One region of the Pedococcus sp. P2_E2 genome, then DNA from elsewhere that is predicted to be linked to it. Evidence: predicted binding sites of a transcription regulator. Region 1 holds the regulator's gene; the other holds the start of a gene.
What was found. Region 1 encodes HrcA, which represses chaperone genes, less so after heat shock. Its sites were predicted from a motif close to TTNGCACTCGNNNNNNNCGAGTGCNAA; they were not measured.
Positions count from the first base shown of each region.

Region 2: groES (co-chaperone GroES) is a predicted target of HrcA. The motif match lies at 2,275-2,301, and genes of this name have one in related genera.

Region 1 covers NZ_JBFUEM010000006.1:159,132-168,339, forward strand. Annotated here, with positions in the region: gene lepA (translation elongation factor 4) at 1-257, shown strand, start outside; gene AC1DWR_RS13955 (hotdog fold domain-containing protein) at 302-772, shown strand; gene AC1DWR_RS13960 (tyrosine-protein phosphatase) at 818-1,612, opposite strand; gene hemW (radical SAM family heme chaperone HemW) at 1,881-3,107, shown strand; gene AC1DWR_RS13970 (DUF4870 domain-containing protein) at 3,138-3,626, opposite strand; gene AC1DWR_RS13975 (DUF3097 domain-containing protein) at 3,813-4,697, opposite strand; gene hrcA (heat-inducible transcriptional repressor HrcA) at 4,846-5,877, shown strand; gene dnaJ (molecular chaperone DnaJ) at 5,933-7,057, shown strand; gene AC1DWR_RS13990 (16S rRNA (uracil(1498)-N(3))-methyltransferase) at 7,073-7,816, shown strand; gene AC1DWR_RS13995 (Gmad2 immunoglobulin-like domain-containing protein) at 7,822-8,964, opposite strand; gene AC1DWR_RS14000 (SigE family RNA polymerase sigma factor) at 8,961-9,208, opposite strand, start outside.
Region 2 covers NZ_JBFUEM010000011.1:13,431-22,638, forward strand. Annotated here, with positions in the region: gene groL (chaperonin GroEL) at 59-1,678, opposite strand; gene groES (co-chaperone GroES) at 1,783-2,076, opposite strand; gene AC1DWR_RS18965 (GNAT family N-acetyltransferase) at 2,398-3,243, shown strand; gene AC1DWR_RS18970 (class I SAM-dependent methyltransferase) at 3,281-4,513, shown strand; gene AC1DWR_RS18975 (VldE C-terminal domain-containing protein) at 4,618-5,328, shown strand; gene AC1DWR_RS18980 (ribokinase) at 5,433-6,269, opposite strand; gene AC1DWR_RS18985 (nucleoside hydrolase) at 6,269-7,252, opposite strand; gene AC1DWR_RS18990 (hypothetical protein) at 7,342-7,536, opposite strand; gene AC1DWR_RS18995 (glycoside hydrolase family 3 N-terminal domain-containing protein) at 7,574-8,584, shown strand; gene tsaD (tRNA (adenosine(37)-N6)-threonylcarbamoyltransferase complex transferase subunit TsaD) at 8,630-9,208, opposite strand, start outside.

The DNA of each region.
Region 1 (9,208 bases):
AGGACCTCATCCCGCGCCAGCAGTTCGAGGTGCCCATCCAGGCTGCGATCGGCTCACGCATCATCGCCCGCGAGAACATCCGCGCGATCCGCAAGGACGTCCTCGCCAAGTGCTACGGCGGCGACATCAGCCGCAAGCGCAAGCTGCTCGAGAAGCAGAAGGCCGGCAAGAAGCGGATGAAGAACATCGGCAGCGTCGAGGTGCCGCCCGAGGCCTTCATCGCCGCGTTGTCCAACGACGCAGTCACGAAGAAGTAGCCGCTTCGCCGTTTCGCGGTGTTACCGTCCGGTAACATCAGCGCATGGTCGACACCTACGCGATGTACCGGCGCCTCACGGCATACCCGCAGGGCAAGCGTCTCTTCTCGCTCGTCTTCGAACAGGCTGCGCCCTACTTCCGCACCGCACGTCCCCGGTTCGTCGAGCTGGGACCCAACCGTGCCGAGCTGACCATCAAGAAGCGTCACCGCGTGCAGAACCACATCGGCACCGTCCACGTCATCGCGATCTGCAACGGCCTCGAGGCGGCCATGGGCGCCCTCGCGGAGGCGACCATCCCGCCGACGCGCCGGTGGATCCCCAAGGGCATGGAGGTGGAGTACACCGCCAAGGCGACCACCGACATCACCTGCGTCGCCGAGACGGACCCGGCCGACTGGGCGCGCGAAGGCGACGTGGAGATCCCGGTGCGGGTCAAGGGAGTCCGCGGGGACGGCACCCCCGTCGTGCAGGGCACCATCCGCCTCTGGGTCACCGACAAACCGGCTCGGTGAGCCGCCGCAGGCGAGCGCCACGACCCGGTATGCCGCGGGGCCGGGTCAGGCCCGCAGGCTCGCGCGCAGGGCGTCCACCTCGTCCTCGCTCCAGCCCTGCGCGCGCAGCCAGCCGCTGGCGCCGCCGTAGCGCTCGGTCAGCACGCTGAGGATCCGCTCCATCGTCTCCGGCTTGGGACGGTGGTGGTCCATCGGCTGTCCCGCCAGGACCTCGCCGTAGGCGGGGCGAGCCATCAACCTGGCCACGACCCGCTCGATCCGCTCACCCGTGGCGACGTAGTCGGCGACGACGTCCTCGTCGCTCACGCCAGCCACGGACAGGGCCAGACCCACGACGGTGCCCGTACGGTCCTTGCCTGCGGCACAGTGCACGATCGTCGCGCCGCGGCTGCGCGAGACGACCTGCAGGGCAGCGCTGACCGAGTCCGGCCGGTGGGCGAGGTAGCCGAGGTAGTGGCTGGCCCAGTAGTCGTCGTCGAGACGCGGCTCGGCGTCGGCAGCGGCCTGGGCAGCCTTGGACCAGGGGAGGACCAGCGCCTCCGCCGCCGTCACCTCCCGGACGTCGTCGCGGAAGAGTGAGTGGTGGTGGTGCGTGAGGTCCCGGGCACGCAACGGCCCCGGGCCCTCGATCTGCACCTCGACGTTGCTGCGCAGGTCGACGATGTCGGTGACGCCGATGCGCTCCACGAGGTCGTCGATGTCGGCGTCGGTGAGGTCCTGGAGGTTGTCCGACCGCAGCAGTCGTCCGGTGGCGACGTGGCCACCGTCGGTGGTCGGAAGGCCTCCGACATCACGCATGTTGACGACGCCGTCGAGGTCGATCCAGAGAGGGGTGGTCACCTGCTCGACCCTACGCGTGAGCATCCCGGACATAGGTGAAGGCCTCGGAAAGTATGAGTTTCCGAGGCCTTCGACGGTCAGGACCGAGGTCCTGATCGACGCTCTCGCCGAAGCGATTGCGTGGGTTATTTCTAATCCAGGGACGACTGCGCCACAAGTGGTTCAGCGGAAATTTCTGGGACTTTCGGGGGCCATTTCGAGTCCACTCCGGCGTGTCCCCAAGACACGCCGTGTCCGGGCTGCGGGAGTCGCCTGCGAGGATGGAGCCATGCCCAGCGCCCTGCCCGACGGTGACCCCGCGCCGTCGGACGGGCTCCTCCCAGAGGCATCGCTCCAGGCTCTCGGGGACCGTCCGTTCGGCATCTACCTGCACGTACCGTTCTGCTCGGTGCGCTGCGGCTACTGCGACTTCAACACCTACACGCTGACCGAGCTCGGCGTCGACGGAGCCAGCATCGGCACGTTCGCGGACGCCGCACTGCGTGAGCTGGTGTTCGCGGTCGACGTGCTCGGCGAGGTGCCGACCGTCGACACGGTGTTCGTCGGCGGCGGGACCCCGACGATGCTGGCCGCGGAGGACCTCGCCCGGATGCTGCACGGCATACGGGACCGTTTCGGGCTGGCTCCTGGCGCCGAGGTGACCACCGAGGCCAACCCCGACTCGGTGACTCCCGCGGGGCTCGCCGTCCTCGCCGAAGCAGGGTTCACCCGGGTGTCGCTCGGAATGCAGTCGGCGGTGCCGCACGTCCTGCAGACCCTCGAGCGCACCCACGACCCGGCCAACGTCGAACGCGCGGTCGACGCCGCCCGCGCCGCCGGGCTCCAGGTCAGCCTCGACCTCATCTACGGCACCCCGGGCGAGTCCCTCGACGACTGGCGGACCAGCCTGGCTGTGGCGAGCTCGCTGGAGCCCGACCACATCTCGGCCTACGCCCTGGTGGTCGAGGAGGGCACCAAGCTGGCGGCCCAGGTACGGCGCGGACAGGTGCCCGCTCCTGAAGACGACGACGAGGCGGCCAAGTACGAGATCGCCGACGAGCACCTCGCCGCGGCGGGCTACACCTGGTACGAGGTGAGCAACTGGGCCCGGCGCGAGGAGGCGCGGTGCCGCCACAACGAGGGCTACTGGGCCGACGGCAACTGGTGGGGGATCGGGCCGGGCGCCCACAGCCATGTGGGCGGAGTGCGGTGGTGGAACGTCAAGCACCCCAACGCGTATGCCGCCCGCGTCGCCGAGGGGCTCAGCCCGGCTCACGGGCGGGAGACGCTGACCGACGAGCAGCGGTACGACGAGCGAGTGCTGCTCGGCGTGCGGCTCGTGGACGGTCTGCCGATCGCGGACCTGCGTGACGACGGGCGCCTCGCCGTCGCCGGCCTGATCGCCGACGGCCTCGTGGACGCGCAGGCGGCCCTGCGCCGTCAGCGGGTGGTGCTGACGAGGCAGGGCCGCTTGCTGGCGGACACCGTCGTGCGACGGCTCCTGGGACTGCGCTGACTTCCTGGGACTGCGCGGACCGCTATTCGGTCACCTCACCAGCTCGGGCGTGAGGGGGTAGCGGTACCACTCGCCGTGGTTGGCCTTGACCGCGGCGATGATCGAGAAGACCACCCAGGCGATGCCCGTGGCGATGAAGAAGGGGATCCCGATCAGCACGAACGAGAGGAGCCCGAAGACCCACAGCGCGATCGTGATGACGATCTGGAAGTTGAGCGCCTGCGCGGCGTGGAACCGGATGAACGGCCCGCGGTCCTTGAACACGAGGAAGACGATGAGCGGGCCGAGGAACGGGAAGCCCACCATGGCCGCGACGAACGGGGCGATGTGGACGAGGGTCGCCCAGGTCTTCTCGTCCTGGGGCGACATCGGCCGGGGAGCCACGCCGTAGGCCGCCGGCGGGGGCTGGGTCGGCGGCCGGTCCTGTGGCTGGTCCTGTGGCTGGTGCGGCGTCGGCTGGTAGCCGGGGGGCGCCTGTGGGGGCACCTGCGACTGCGGCTGCTCTGGTTGGTCGGTCATGGGTCTCTCCGTGGTGAGGGTCTGCGTGGTGTCTGCACCCAGTGAAACGCACGACGACCTCCGAAAGTCCACCTTTCGGGGTGTAGACAGGGGAGGTTCAGGGACAGGTCAGGGTCGACCCCGAGGAAGGGTCGCCGAGGACGTCAGTGTCCCGGCTCGCTCACCCTGTGACATCTCGTGACTCCGTCACCCTGTGACATCTCGTGACTCCGTCACGAAGTCGATGAGCTCCTCGACGCTGGCCAGCAGGGTCGGCTCGAGGTCGGCGTAGGAGCGCACGGTCCCGAGGATCTGCTTCCACGCCCGCGCGATGTCGGCCTGGTCGTGGTGCGCCCAGCCCAGGTGCGCGCAGATGCCGTGCTTCCAGGACTGGCCACGGGGGATGACGGGCCACTGCGACAGCCCGAGCCGCTCCGGGCGCACGCTCTGCCACACGTCGACGTACGGGTGCCCCAGCACACGCACGTGCGCGGCATACGGTCCCCGCGCGGCGTCCTGCACCACCCGGTGCTCCTTGGTGCCCGGCAGCAGGTGGTCGACGAGGACTCCCATCCGGCGGCCGGGGCCGGGTTGGAAGTCCGCGATCGCCGCGACCAGGTCGTCCACGCCGTCGAGCAGCTCCACGACGACGCCCTCGACCCGCAGGTCGGCGCCCCAGACCTTCTCGACCAGCTCGGCGTCGTGCCGGCCCTCGACGAAGATCCGCGAGCCGCTGGCCACCCGGGCGGTCGCTCCGTGGACGGCCCGTGAGCCGGAGGCGGTGCGCGAGGCGAGGGCGCGTGCGTCGGCCAGCAGGGCACGGGCCGCGGCAGTGGGCGGCGTCAGGATGACGGGGGAGCCGTCGAGCAGGAAACCCGGACCCATCGGGAAACCCTTCGTGCGGCCACGTCGGTCCTCGAGGTGCACGACGCGCATCCCGCCGGCCTTCTCGACCCGGACCACCGCACCGCACCAGCCGGTCTCGACGTCCTCGACGACCAGGCCGGTCTCGGCCTCCACCTCGCGGGAACGGCCCCGCGGGGGGACCTTCCAGTCACCGGACAGGACATCGGAGCCATAGCGGTCGGACACCGACGCAGGGTATGCCGCCCCGGGGCCTTGGCTGCGCGGGCGCGCCGCCCGTGCGGTCAGGACACGGGAACAACGTAGACTTGGCACTCGCTGAGCCTGAGTGCCAGCCTGTCCGTAGCGGGGCCAGATCGGTCGAAGGAGGTGCCTGATGAGTGAAGAACGTCGACTCGCAGTGTTGCGCGCGATCGTGCAGGACTACGTCCAGACCTCTGAGCCGGTGGGTTCCAAGGCCCTGCTGGACCGGCACCAGCTGGGGGTCTCGGCCGCGACCGTGCGCAACGACATGGCGGCGCTGGAGGAAGAGGGCCTGATCGCGGCTCCGCACACCAGCGCCGGGCGGGTGCCGACCGACGCCGGCTACCGCCTGTTCGTCGACCGGTTGAGCTCGGTCAAGCCCATGACGGCGGCCGAGCGGGCCGCCATCGCCCAGTTCCTCGAGGGCGCCGTCGACCTCGACGACGTGGTGGACCGGACGGTCCGACTGCTTGCCTCACTGACGCGGCAGGTCGCCGTCATGCAGTACCCGTCGCTGACCCGGTCGACAGTGCGGCACATCGAGTTCGTCGCGATGGGCCCGACCCGCCTGATGGTCGTGCTCATCGTCAACACCGGCCGCGTCGAGCAACGCATCATCGAGACGAGCCACGACCTGTCCAGCAAGGACGGCGAGGCGACCCTCGGGCTCGTCCGGGTCAAGGTCAACGCGCGCGCCGTCGGGCAGCGGCTGGTCGACGCCGCGGCGTCCCTGGCCAGCCTCGCCGACGAGTTCGAGCCGGGCGACCGTGACCTGGTGCGGGCCGTCGTGCGGTCCCTCGACGACGCCCTCGTCGAGGAGCGCGAGGAGCGTGTCGTCCTCGCGGGTACGGCGAACCTCGCGCGCGTCGGCACAGACTTCCCGCTCAGCATCGGCCCGGTCCTCGAGGCCCTCGAACAGCACGTCGTGCTGCTCAAGCTGCTGGGCACCGCGCGCGAGACCTCCGACACGGTCTCGGTGCGCATCGGCCACGAGAACCCGTTCGCCGGGCTCCAGTCGACCTCGGTCGTCTCGACCGAGTACGGCTCGGGCTCAGAGCTCGTCGCCGGTCTCGGCGTCCTCGGCCCCACCCGGATGGACTACCCCACGACGATGGCGTCGGTGCGGGCCGTGGCGACCTACGTCTCCCGAATCCTCGCGCAGTGACGCGCGTCCGACCTCGTACCACCGACCGTCACCCCGGTGACACCAAGGACATTCGTTGAACGACTACTACCAGGACCTGGGTGTGTCCCGGGACGCCAGCCCCGACGACATCAAGCGCGCCTACCGCAAGAAGGCCCGCACGCTGCACCCGGACGTCAACCCGAGCCCGGAGGCGGAGGAGCAGTTCAAGAAGGTGTCGCAGGCCTATGACGTGCTCTCCGACGCCGACAAGCGCCGGTCCTACGACATGGGGTCGGACCCCTATGCCGGCGGCGCTGCCGGGTTCGGGCAGGGGTTCTCCTTCAGCGACATCATGGACGCCTTCTTCGGCGCCGGGGCAGGTCAGGCACAGCGGGGTCCGCTGTCGCGGCAGCGACGTGGCCAGGACGCCCTCATCCGGCTCGACATCGACCTCGGCGACGCCGTGTTCGGTGCCGAGAAGGAGCTCGCCATCGAGACGGCCGTGGTCTGCTCCACCTGTCACGGTGACGGTGCCCAGCCGGGCACCGCTCGCCGCACGTGTGACGTGTGCGGCGGTCGCGGTGAGATCCAGCAGGTCCAGCGCTCCTTCCTCGGCCAGGTGATGACGACCCGTCCCTGCGTCACCTGCCAGGGCTACGGCGAGGTGCTCGTCAGCCCGTGCTTCGAGTGCTCCGGTGACGGCCGGGTCCGCACCCGCCGAACCCTCAAGATCAAGGTGCCTGCCGGAGTGGACACCGGCACCCGCATCCAGCTCGCAGGCGAGGGTGAGGTCGGCCAGGGCGGGGGCCCCGCCGGCGACCTCTACGTCGAGGTGGCGGTGCGCCCCCACCAGACCTTCCAGCGGCGTGGGGACGACCTGCACTGCACCGTCGAGCTGCCCATGACCGCCGCCGCTCTCGGCACCACCGTCAAGCTCGACACGTTCGACGGCAGCAACGAGCTCGAGATCAAGGCCGGCACGCAGCCCGGCGACGCCATGACGCTGCGTGGCCTCGGGGTCACGCACCTGCGCGGCACCGGCCGCGGCGACCTCATCATCCACGCCAACGTGCAGACCCCGACCCGCTTGGACGAGCAGCAGGAGGAGCTCCTTCGCCAGCTGGCCACGCTACGCGGTGAGGAGCACCCGGCAGGGCGGTTGTCCCCGGCCCACCCTGGGCTGTTCGGCAAGCTCCGCGACGCCTTCAAGGCCAAGTAGCCAGGTCCGCCCGACGTGACCCTGCCGCTGTTCCTCGTCGAACCAGCCGTCCTCGCCGAGGCTGCCGCGGGCACGCGCGTGGTCCTCGATGGTCCCGAGGGCCGGCACGCAGCCACCGTCCGCCGGATCGCCCCCGGAGAGCGGGTGATGCTTGCCGACGGCGCCGGCCTGCGCGTCACCTGCACGGTCGAGGCGGCCGGCAAGGCAGAGCTCGAGCTGGTCGTCCTGGAGGTGTGCCGCGAGCCGGAGGTCGTGCCCCGGTTCGTCCTCGTGCAGGCCCTGGCGAAGGGCGACCGTGACGACCAGGCCATCGAGGCGGCGACCGAGTTCGGGGTCGACGAGGTGGTCCCCTGGCAGGCGTCGCGCAGCATCGTCCAGTGGCGTGGTGAGCGTGGCGACAAGGCCCGCCGCAAGTGGGAGTCGACCGTCACCGCGGCGGCCAAGCAGTCCCGCCGCGCGCGAGTGCCGGTCGTCGCAGAGCTGGTCACGACCAAGACCCTGGCGGCGCGCATCGCCGGCGCCGCGGCGGCATACGTGCTGCACGAGGACGCGACACAGAGCCTTGCGGCGCAGGCGCTCCCGACCGACGGCGACGTCCTCGTCATCGTGGGCCCGGAAGGCGGGATCACTGCTGAAGAGGTTGGTGCCTTCGAGGCAGCAGGAGCGCTGACCGTCCGCCTCGGCGACACCGTGCTGCGGTCCTCGAGCGCCGGGCCTGCCGCGCTCGCGGTGCTGAGCGCGGCCGGCCGCTGGCGCTGAGGACGCTAGCGGACCGAGAAGGACACGACCTTCTCTGCCGCCAGCTTGTTGCCACCCTCCATGCTCGGCTCGAAGACCCGGATCGAGTAGTCCCCGGCGCTGAGCTTGCCGAGGTCGATGGAGTAGGTGCCCTGCATCGGGGCTCCGATGGAGGCCGTGGTGTGCCCGGCCTTGACCTTGGTGCTGCCGCGCCTGAGCTCGTAGGTGACGTTGGCCTCGAACACGATCGCCAGGCCCTCCACGACCACCGGCTTGGCTGCCGAAAGCACCTGGTCGCGGCCGGGCGTGGTGACCCAGATGGGAGCGACGTCCTCATAGAGCCGGTCGGACGGCGGCCTGGTGAAGGTCTGGGCGGTGGAGATCGACCCGAACAGCGTGGTCGAACCGTCGGCGACCTCGAACCGCACGGGGAAGGTCTGCTGGATCGCGGCCTGCGCGGTCCACACGAGCTCCTGAACGGCGAGCCGCTTGTTCTCGTCACCGACGACGGCGTCCTTGGAGCCGCCGTTGGCCAGGTGGACCGTGATCAGCCTGTCGGTGACGGTCACGTCGCCGATGGTCTGGCCCGACCACGGCTGGAGGTAGCCGTCGGTGTTGCTGTAGGGCTGGGCGTTGATGGCCAGCACGAGCGCGGCCTTGGCCCGCTCCGCCGGGGTCGCACTCGTCGGGAGCTCGCTGCGGATGAAGTCCCGGAACAGCCGGTAGGTGGGCTTGTCGTCCCCGATCGGCCCGACGAAGTAGACGGGCAGTGACACCGACTGCGTCGCGGCCGGGCCACTGGTCGACGGCGACGAGGAGGGCGACGTCGTGGGACTCGTGCTGGCGGACCCGGTCGCGGACTGCGACGGCCCGGAGGTCTGCGGGGGCGTGATCGTGGGCCCGTCGTCCTGGGCGGACCACCACACGCCGCCGATGATCGCCGCCACGGCCGCAGCGGCCGCCAGCGGCATCATCCAGCGCCGGGTGCCCGTGCCACCGGCACCGGTCAGCGGGCCCGCCTCGTGGGCCTCGTGCAGGATCGTGTCCAGGCGGTTCGACGGGTGCACCTGCTGGACGTCCTGGGCCAGGGCCTGGCGCAGTCGCCGCTCGACCTGGTCGAACTCTCCCGGCTCGTAGTCGGGGTGCAGGAAGTCGATGCGATCGCTCATGACGCTGCCTCCATCCGGTCGCGCAGCGTGGCGAGCCCGCGGTGGGCATGGGCCTTGACCGAGCCCGCGGAGATGCCGAGGGCGTCGGCGATCTCGGCCTCGCTCAGGTCGAGGTAGTAGCGCATCGTCAGGACCTCTCTCTGGCGCTGGGGCAGTCGCCCCAGCGCGCTGATCATCGAACTGGTGCTCTCGGACTGGAGGGCGCGGTCTTCGGCGCTCGCCTCGGTGTGCCGTGTGTAGGCCG
Region 2 (9,208 bases), on a different contig from region 1:
GTATGCCACGCAGCTCAGCGCCGCGCGTCGTCAGTCCTGAACGACCTGCTGCGCCCGGTCAGTGACCGTGGCCGTGACCGTGGCCGCCGGCGCCCTGGCCGTCCTCGTCTTCCTTCTTCTCCACGACGAGCGTGTCGGTGGTGAGCACCATCGACGCGATCGAGGCGGCGTTGACCAGCGCGGAGCGGGTGACCTTGACCGGGTCGATGACGCCGGCCTTGATCAGGTCGCCGTACTCACCGGTCGCGGCGTTGAGGCCGTTGCCCGGGCTGAGCTCGCGCACCTTGGAGACGGCGACGTAGCCCTCCATGCCGGCGTTCTCGGCGATCCAGCGCAGCGGCTCGGCCGAGGCCTTCTTGACGATGAGCGCACCGGTCGCCTCGTCGCCCTCGAGGTCGAGGTCGTCGATGACGGTGGAGGCGTGGACGAGGGCGGAGCCGCCACCGGCGACGATGCCCTCCTCGATGGCCGCGCGGGTCGCCGAGATGGCGTCCTCGATGCGGTGCTTCTTCTCCTTGAGCTCCACCTCAGTGTGGGCACCCACCTTGATGACGCAGACCCCACCGGCGAGCTTGGCGAGGCGCTCCTGGAGCTTCTCGCGGTCCCAGTCGGAGTCGGTGCGCTCGATCTCGGCCTTGAGCTGGTTGACCCGGCCGGTGACGTCGTCGGGCTTGCCGGCGCCGTCGATGATCGTGGTGTTGTCCTTGGTGACGACGACGCGACGGGCCTGGCCCAGCACGTCCAGGTCAGCCTGGTCGAGCTTGAGGCCGACCTCCTCGGAGATGACCTGGCCACCGGTGAGGGTCGCCATGTCCTGCAGCATCGCCTTGCGACGGTCGCCGAAGCCGGGGGCCTTGACCGCGACCACGTTGAACGTGCCGCGGATCTTGTTGACGACGAGGGTCGACAGCGCTTCGCCGTCGATGTCCTCGGCGATGATCAGCAGCGGCTTGCCGGTCTTGATGACCTTCTCCAGCACCGGCAGGACGTCGGCGATGGCCGAGATCTTGCCCTGGTTGATGAGGATGTAGGCGTCCTCGACCACGGCCTCCATGCGCTCGGCGTCGGAGACGAAGTAGGGCGAGATGTAGCCCTTGTCGAACTGCATGCCTTCGGTGAACTCGAGCTCGGTGGTCGCCGTCGACGACTCCTCGACGGTGATGACACCGTCCTTGCCGACCTTGTCGAACGCCTCGGCGATGGTCGACCCGATCGTCTCGTCCTGGGCGGACAGCGCGGCGACCTGGGCGATCTCTTCCTTGCCCTCGATCTCGCGAGCCGTCTCGAGCAGCTTGGCGCTCACTGCCTGGACCGCTGCGTCGATGCCGCGCTTCAGGCTGGCCGGGGCGGCACCTGCGGCAACGTTGCGCAGGCCCTCCTTGACCATGGCCTGGGCGAGCACGGTGGCCGTCGTGGTGCCGTCACCAGCGATGTCGTTGGTCTTGGTGGCGACCTCCTTCGCGAGCTGGGCGCCGAGGTTCTCGTAGGGGTCCTCGAGCTCGATCTCGCGGGCGATGGTCACGCCGTCGTTGGTGATCGTGGGGGCGCCCCACTTCTTGTCGATGACGACGTTGCGGCCCTTCGGGCCGAGCGTCACCTTGACCGCGTTCGCGAGCGCGTCAACTCCGCGCTCAAGCGACTTGCGGGCGGAGTCGTTGAACTCCAGCGTCTTAGCCATGAAAGTCCTTCTCTAGCAATCGGGTTCAGGAGGGATTGAAGGCAACGTGCCCTGTATGCCGGCAAGCCGGCATACAGGGCACGTCACTCACGCGGTGCGGATGCTCAGCCGACGATGGCGAGGACGTCGCGGGCGGAGAGGATGAGGTACTCCTCGCCGCCGTGCTTGATCTCGGTGCCGCCGTACTTGCTGTAGATGACCCGGTCGCCGACGGTGACGTCGAGCGGGACGCGGTTGCCGTTGTCGTCGATCCGGCCGGGACCGATCGCGAGGACCTCGCCCTCCTGGGGCTTCTCCTTCGCGGTGTCCGGGATGACGAGGCCAGACGCGGTGGTCTGCTCGGCCTCGACGGACTTGACGACGATGCGGTCTTCGAGCGGCTTGATGGAAACCGACACGATGATGACCTCCCCTTCGGGAATGTCGAAGATGGACAGGTGGATGGTGCTGGTCGTGCTGTGGTGCTCTGCTTGCTCTGGCACAGAAGTTGCTCTGTCACAGAAGTCACTGCCTGGCGGTCGCCGTCGCGGGGATCGACCGACTGGCTGCGTTAGCACTCGGCGAACCGGAGTGCCAACGCAAATCTAGGCTCGCGGTTAGCACTCGGTCAACTCGAGTGCCAGAGTTTGGCGGCGCGTTCGCCACGAGCGGACGACGCAGGACTGCGCGACCGACAAACCAGTTGCCTGGTCGGGCCCGCGGGCGGCAGTGTCGGCCACGTGACCGACACCCACGAAACCTCTGCCGACAACGCCGACGAGACGTCCGCCGTGCTGCTGCGAGCGTACGACGAGCAGCTGCGCGAGGAGCGTGAGGTGCCCTCGTCACTGGCCACCGCCCGGCTCGGCCCCCTCGTGCTCGCGACGTTCATGGGTGGGCACGGCTTCATCACCTACCGCACCCTCGACACCGACGCCGGTCCGGCCACGAGGGAGTCGGTCGCACAGCTTGTGGACGGGGCCCTCGCGCACTACGAGGCGATGCCCGAGATCACGGCCGTCGAGTGGAAGTCCCGGGGCCACGACCACGCCCCCGGCCTGCACGAGGCCCTGGTCGCACGCGGCTTCACCCCCGACGAACCCGAGTCGATCATGATCGGCGAGGCCCGCCTGCTCGCCGTCGACGTCGCGCTGCCCGACGGCGTCGCCATCCGACGGGTGACCGACGAGGGCGACATCCGGGCGATGTGCTCCATGCAGGCGGAGGTGTTCGGCGACGACGCCAAGGAGGCCAAGGACCACGCGGACCAGGTCCTGCACCGGCTGCGGACCCGCGACGACATGGAGATGTGGGTGGCCGAGCACGACGGCCAGATCGTCAGCGCCGGACGGCTCGAGCCCGTCGCCGGCACCGAGTTCGCCGGCATCTGGGGCGGCGCGACCCTGCCCGAGTTCCGCGGACGGGGGATCTACCGAGCCCTGACCTCCGCGCGCGCACGCTCGGCCATCGACCACGGCAAGCGCTACATCAACAGCGACTCGACCGAGTTCTCCCGGCCGATCCTCGAGCGCTCCGGCTTCCTCAAGGTCTCGACCACGACCCCCTACGAATGGCGACGCCCGTAGTCCACCCACCGCCCGGGCGTACGACAGAATGCCGGGCATGGATCTGGCCCTGCTGCGACGGCTGACCACCGGCGAGGGCTGGGGTCTGCTGCAGTCCCTCCCGCCGTACGACGAGTCGGCCGCCTTGGGCCTGCAGCACCGGCTGCGCACCGCGGGGTTCGAGCCGGACCTCGTCGCAGCTGCCCTGAACCAGGCCCGGCTGCGAGCCAAGGCCCAGGACAAGTTCGGCGAGTTCGCCCGCGGGATGGTGCTCACCTCCGATGGGCTCGAGCAGGCGACCCGGCTGGCGGTGGCCGCTCAGCATGCCCAGCGCTTCCGGGCCGCCGGCATCCACACGGTGCACGACCTCGGGTGCGGCATTGGTTCGGACGCCATGGCGATGGCGGGCCTCGACCTGCGGGTCAGGGCCATCGACGCCGACGAGGTCACCGCGGGGATCGCGGCGGTGAACCTGCGGCACTGGCCGGACTCCACGGCATACCAAGGGCTGGCGGAGGAGTTCACCGCGCCGGCTGGTGAGGGGGCGCGCGGCGTGGGGGCGTGGCTCGACCCGGCGCGACGCACGCCCGGCGTCGCCGACGTGAGCGGCCGAACCCGCAGGATCTTCAACCTCGCCGAGATCTCGCCGAGCTGGCCCACCGTCCAGGAGGTGGCCCGCGCACTGCCGGCCACCGGGGCCAAGCTGAGCCCCGGCTTCCCGCACGCGGCCCTGCCTCCGGGCGCTGAGGCGCAGTGGACGTCCTGGGAGGGCGACGTCGTCGAGTGTGTCGTGTGGTGGGGACCGCTGGTGCGGACTGGTGGGCGCACCGCCGCCCTGCTGCGCGACGCCGGGCCAGCCGTGGTCGTGACCGAGGCAGAGGGGGACGGCACCGCTCCACCGCTGCAGAACCTCGCCGACGTGGGTGGCTGGCTCTACGAACCTGACAAGGCAGTGCTGCGCGCCGGTCTGGTGGGTGCACTCACGGCCGCGACCGACGGGGCCGAGCTGGACGCCGGCGTCGGCTACGTCGGGTCGAGCCGGTCCGTCGACGTCCCCTTCGCCAAGCGGTATGCCGTGGTGGAGGCGATGCCGTTCAACGTCAAGGCGTTGCGCGGCTGGCTCCGCGACCACGGCATCGACCGGCTGACCATCAAGAAGCGCGGCGTCAGCGTCGACGCGGACCTGCTGCGACGACAGCTGCGACTGCCCGCGAAGGGGCACAACGAGGCGATCGTGATCCTCACCCGCGTGCGTAGCAACCAGGTCGCGATCATCGTCCGACCCGCCTGACCGGCGCGGCAACCGGAGGCAACTGCACGCACCCCTGGTCAAGCCGTGCCCGAAATGGCCGGGAGTTCGCCCTGCGCCGTTACCATCTCGTATCCTCGACCGCGATGCCTTCCCCTCACACCACCGGCTCCGGCCGCCATCGAGCAACCAGGACCCGCCGCGCCGCGGTCATGTCTGGCCTCTGGCGACGCCCCAGCCACCGGTCTGCGCTCAAGGGTCTCGGCGTCGCCGCCTCGGCTCTCGGCGTGGCCACCGCCTTCGCGGCCCCGGCGTCGATCCCGACCCTCGAGCTCACGTCCGCACAGGTTCGGCCCCCGGTCGAGGCGCGGGCGCAGGCCGTGTCCGCACCGGCCCGGGTCACCCGCTACGGCGTCATCGGGTTCACCGCGCAGGCCGAGTCGGCCGCGCGCAGCAAGCCGCGGGCCTCCGCGAGCCCGACGGCCGATCGCACGAGTACGGCGGTCTCGCGCAACACCTCACGCGCGGGCCTGTCCAACGTCGGTGGCATGACGCCGAACGCGATTGCCGTCATCAACGCCGTCAAGAAGCAGTTCCCCGGCTCCGGGCCGTTCGGCGGGTTCCGCGCCGGCGACCCGGGAGACCACGGCAGCGGTCACGCCGTCGACATCATGTGCAGCACGGCCGAGGGCAACGAGATCGCCAGCTTCCTGCAGGCCAATGCCGGGGCCCTCAACATCAAGTACCTCATCTGGCGCCAGCGCATCTGGAATCCGGGCGGCACCTGGGAGGCCATGGCGGACCGTGGCAGCCCCACGGCCAACCACTACGACCACGTGCACGTCTCGGTCTACTAGACCGTCCTCTCGACTCCTGGCCACCGGTGTGGCACGCGGGCGGGCTTGCCCGTGTCTCGTGAGCCACTGATGGCCCGAAGTCGCGGACGGTCCGGCTGGTCTGGCTAGAGCTCGGGGTCGAGCTGGGCACCGCGGTGACGGACCGCATCCGCGCCGGCCTGGCTCGCTGCCCTCACGGCCGCCTCGCGGTCCGCTCCGCTCGCCAGTGCCGCCGCCAGGGCCCCACAGAACGCGTCGCCAGCGCCGGTCGTGTCGACCACCTCCGCCTCGTCCACGGGTATGCCGTCCGACCGCTCCCCGTCCCAGCTGCACCCGGCTGCACCGAAGGTCACCAGCACCGAGGTCGGGGCGGCAGCGCTGTCGGCCAGCTGGAGCGCCTCGTGCTCGTTGACCACGAGCGGGTCGGCGAGGGCCACGACGTCGCGCGGCAGGGCGGCATACGGGGCTGCGTTGAGGACCACGCGGGCGCCACGCCCGTGGGCGGCGCGCGCGGCAGCTGCGACGGTCCGCAGCGGCACCTCGAGCTGGACCAGCAGGACGTCGCCGGGCTCGAGGTCAGACAAGGCGTCCGGCAGGTCGTCGGCCGAGACGTGGGCGTTGGCGCCGGGGATGACCACGATGGAGTTCTCGCCCTCGTCGTCGACGGTGATCCACGCCTGGCCGGTGGGGGTGCCGTCGACGACGCGCACGGCCGAGACGTCGATCCCGCGGGAGCGAAGCCGCTGCAGGTAGGCCTGACCTGCGTCGTCCGACCCGACGGCGCCGACCAGCCCCACTGTCGCACCGGCCGCGGCAGCCGCGACGGCCTGGTTGCCGCCCTTCCCGCCCGCGAACCGGTGCAGCGGGCCGTCGGCGAGGACGGTCTCCCCCGGCCCCGGGTGGCGCTCGACCGCGGCGACGAGGTCGACGTTGAGCGAGCCGAGGACGACCACCCGCCCCATCAGCGCATCCCGCCGCTGACGGTGTCGAGCCACAGGGTGGCGTAGCGCTGGCCGTCGACCTCGAGGCAGACGTCGATGCTGGACCGGGCCTGGCCGTGGGGGTCGTGGGCGAGGCCACCTGACCACTCCCGTCTGTCGACGATCGTGCGTCCGCGGGACCAGGTGCCCGCGAGCTCGACGCGCACCGGGAGCCGCTCACGGCGCACTCCTCCCGGCTCCAGGACGGCGCAGACGGCACCGGCGTCGCCGATCGTGGCGTCCGGTGACCCGAACCGCTCACACTGGAACTCGATGAGGCGGCCGGCCAGCTCGGCTGCGTCGTGACCACCCGGTGCCGCCAGGGTGCGGGCCGTCTCGAGGCTGACCCGTGGCTCGTAGAAGACGTCCAGGCCGTACATCGTGAGCGGGATGTCGAGGTCGGCACAGGCGTCGAGCACGACTGCCGCGGCCTCCGGGTCGTGGAAGACGTTGAACTCGGCCGAGGCTGTCGCATTGCCGACCTGCGCTGCCCCGCCCATGAAGACGATCTCGCGAATCCCCTTGGCAACACTGGGATAGGTGCGCAGGAGCAGGGCCAGGTTGGTGAGCGGTGCAAGCGGGACCAGGGTGACCCAGGGGGCGTCGTCGGCGTGGCCGGCAGCCTCCAGGAGCACGTCGCGCAACAGCTCGACGGCGTGGCGGGAGTCGGGCCGGCGCTCGGACCTGGCCCAGTCGAGATCACCCATCCCGTCCCGGCCATGGACGTGCCTGGCGTCGACCGGTTCCTCCAGCAACGGGCGTTCGGCACCCCTGGCCACCGGGACGTCGGCGCGGTCCGCCGCGTCCAGCACGGTGAGGGTGTTGGCCACGACGGCGTCCACCGCCGCGTTGCCCCCCACGCACGTCACGGCACGCAGGTCGAGCGCTGGATGCAGCGCCGCCAACAACAGCGCACAGGCGTCGTCGACCCCGGTGTCGACGTCCAGGACGACGGGAATGGCCATGTGGCGATCCTGCCAGAGGCGGGGTGGCGGCAGCCCGGTCCGGGTTTCGTCGCGGCTGCGTGGCCGGGGTAGGTTCCGTGCGTGACTGCTCACCCGGCGCGCCACGCCCGCCTCCTCCTGGTCGGCCTGGCGGTCGCGGCGCTCACAGCGACCGCAGGGTGCGACGCGGGCAGCGGGTCGTCGGGCAGCGGGTCTTCGGGTACCTCAGGGTCTTCGTCGGGGTCGGCCACCAGCCCGAGCAGCTCCAGCTCTGGGACCTCGAGCACGTCCAGCACGACGACCACCCCAGCCCCCACCTGTGGCGAGCAGCTCGCTGCCGCGATGACCGCGCCGCAACGGGCCGGTCAGCTGCTGATGGTCGGGCTCCAGCCGACCGGCAGCTCACGTGCCCTCGCTGCCCAGATCCGGTCGCAGCGGCTGGGTGGGGTGATCTACCTCGGCGGGTGGTCCGGCGGGTCCGCCTCGATGGCGACCATCTCGAAGCGACTGAGGACGGCGGCCGCGGACGGGCTGCTGGTGGCCGCCGACCAGGAGGGCGGCCAGGTCCAGCAGCTGCGAGGCCCGGGGTTCACCCGGATGCCGTCGGCCCGCACCCAGGCCACGACCGGCGTCGCCCGCGAGGAGGAGAACGTCGAGCAGTGGTCCCGCGAGCTCGCGGCTGCCGGCGTCAACGTCAACCTGGCACCGGTGGCGGACACCGTGCCCACCTCGCTGGGCGCGGCCAACCAGCCGATCGGACGCTACCGTCGCGACTTCGCCCCCGGTTCGCCCTCGACCAACGCGAGGTATGCCGCGGCCTTCGTCCGCGGCACCCTCGCCGCCGGCATTGCCCCCACCCTCAAGCACTTCCCGGGGCTTGGTCGCGTCACCGGCAACACCGACGTGAGCAGCAGCGGCATCACCGACCGGACGACCGACGCCGGCGACCCCTACCTGGCACCGTTCGCCGCGGGAGTCGGTGCCGGCGCACCGATCGTCATGATCTCCTCGGCCCGCTATCCCAAGCTCGACCCGGACAACCAGGCGATGTTCTCCAAGGCCGTGGTCACCGGGCTGCTTCGCGACACGCTGGGCTTCGACGGAGTCGTGATCACCGACGACGTGGGCGCCGCCAAGGCCGTGTCATCGATTCCGGTCGGCCAGCGGGCGACCCGTTTCATCGCTGCCGGTGGCGACATCGTCCTCACCGCCAGGGCGTCGCAGGCGCCCGTCATGCTCAAGGCGATCGCCGCCAGGCGGGCCGCCAGCCCGGCCTTCGCTGCCCAGGTCGACGCGGCGGCGGCGAGGGTGCTCGACCTCAAGGCCGACCTCGGCCTTGTGAAGTGCTCCTGACCGACTCCTTCACCGGCCCCCTGGGATGCCCTGCCGGGTCACCGGCTAGGACTGGACCAGCGTCACGGGCATCGAGGAGTCCGCGGGGAGCCCGAGGTCTGAGGGCGCTCGTCCCTTGAGCACCATCTGCGCCCCGAGCGATGCGACCATCGCACCGTTGTCGGTGCAGAGTCCGGGGCGCGGCACCCGCAGCGTGATGCCCGCCGCGTCGCAGCGCTCCTGGGCCATGGCGCGCAGCCGGCTGTTGGCTGCCACCCCACCACCGATCTGAAGGTTCGTGACGCCGTGCTCCTTGCAGGCCAGGACGGCCTTGCGGGTCAGCACGTCGGTGACCGCCTCCTGGAACGACGCGGCGACGTCGGCCACCGGCACGGGCTCCCCCGCCGCCTCACGCGCCTGCACCCAGCGGGCGACGGCGGTCTTGAGCCCCGAGAAGGAGAAGTCGAACCGGTAGCGCTCCATGTCGCGCCCGGTCGTCAGCCCGCGGGGGAAGTCGATCGCGAACCGGTCACCCTCACGCGCCATGCGGTCGATGGGCGGCCCGCCCGGGAAGGGCAGCCCGAGGACCCGCGCCACCTTGTCGAACGCCTCGCCCGCTGCGTCGTCGATCGTCGACCCCAACGA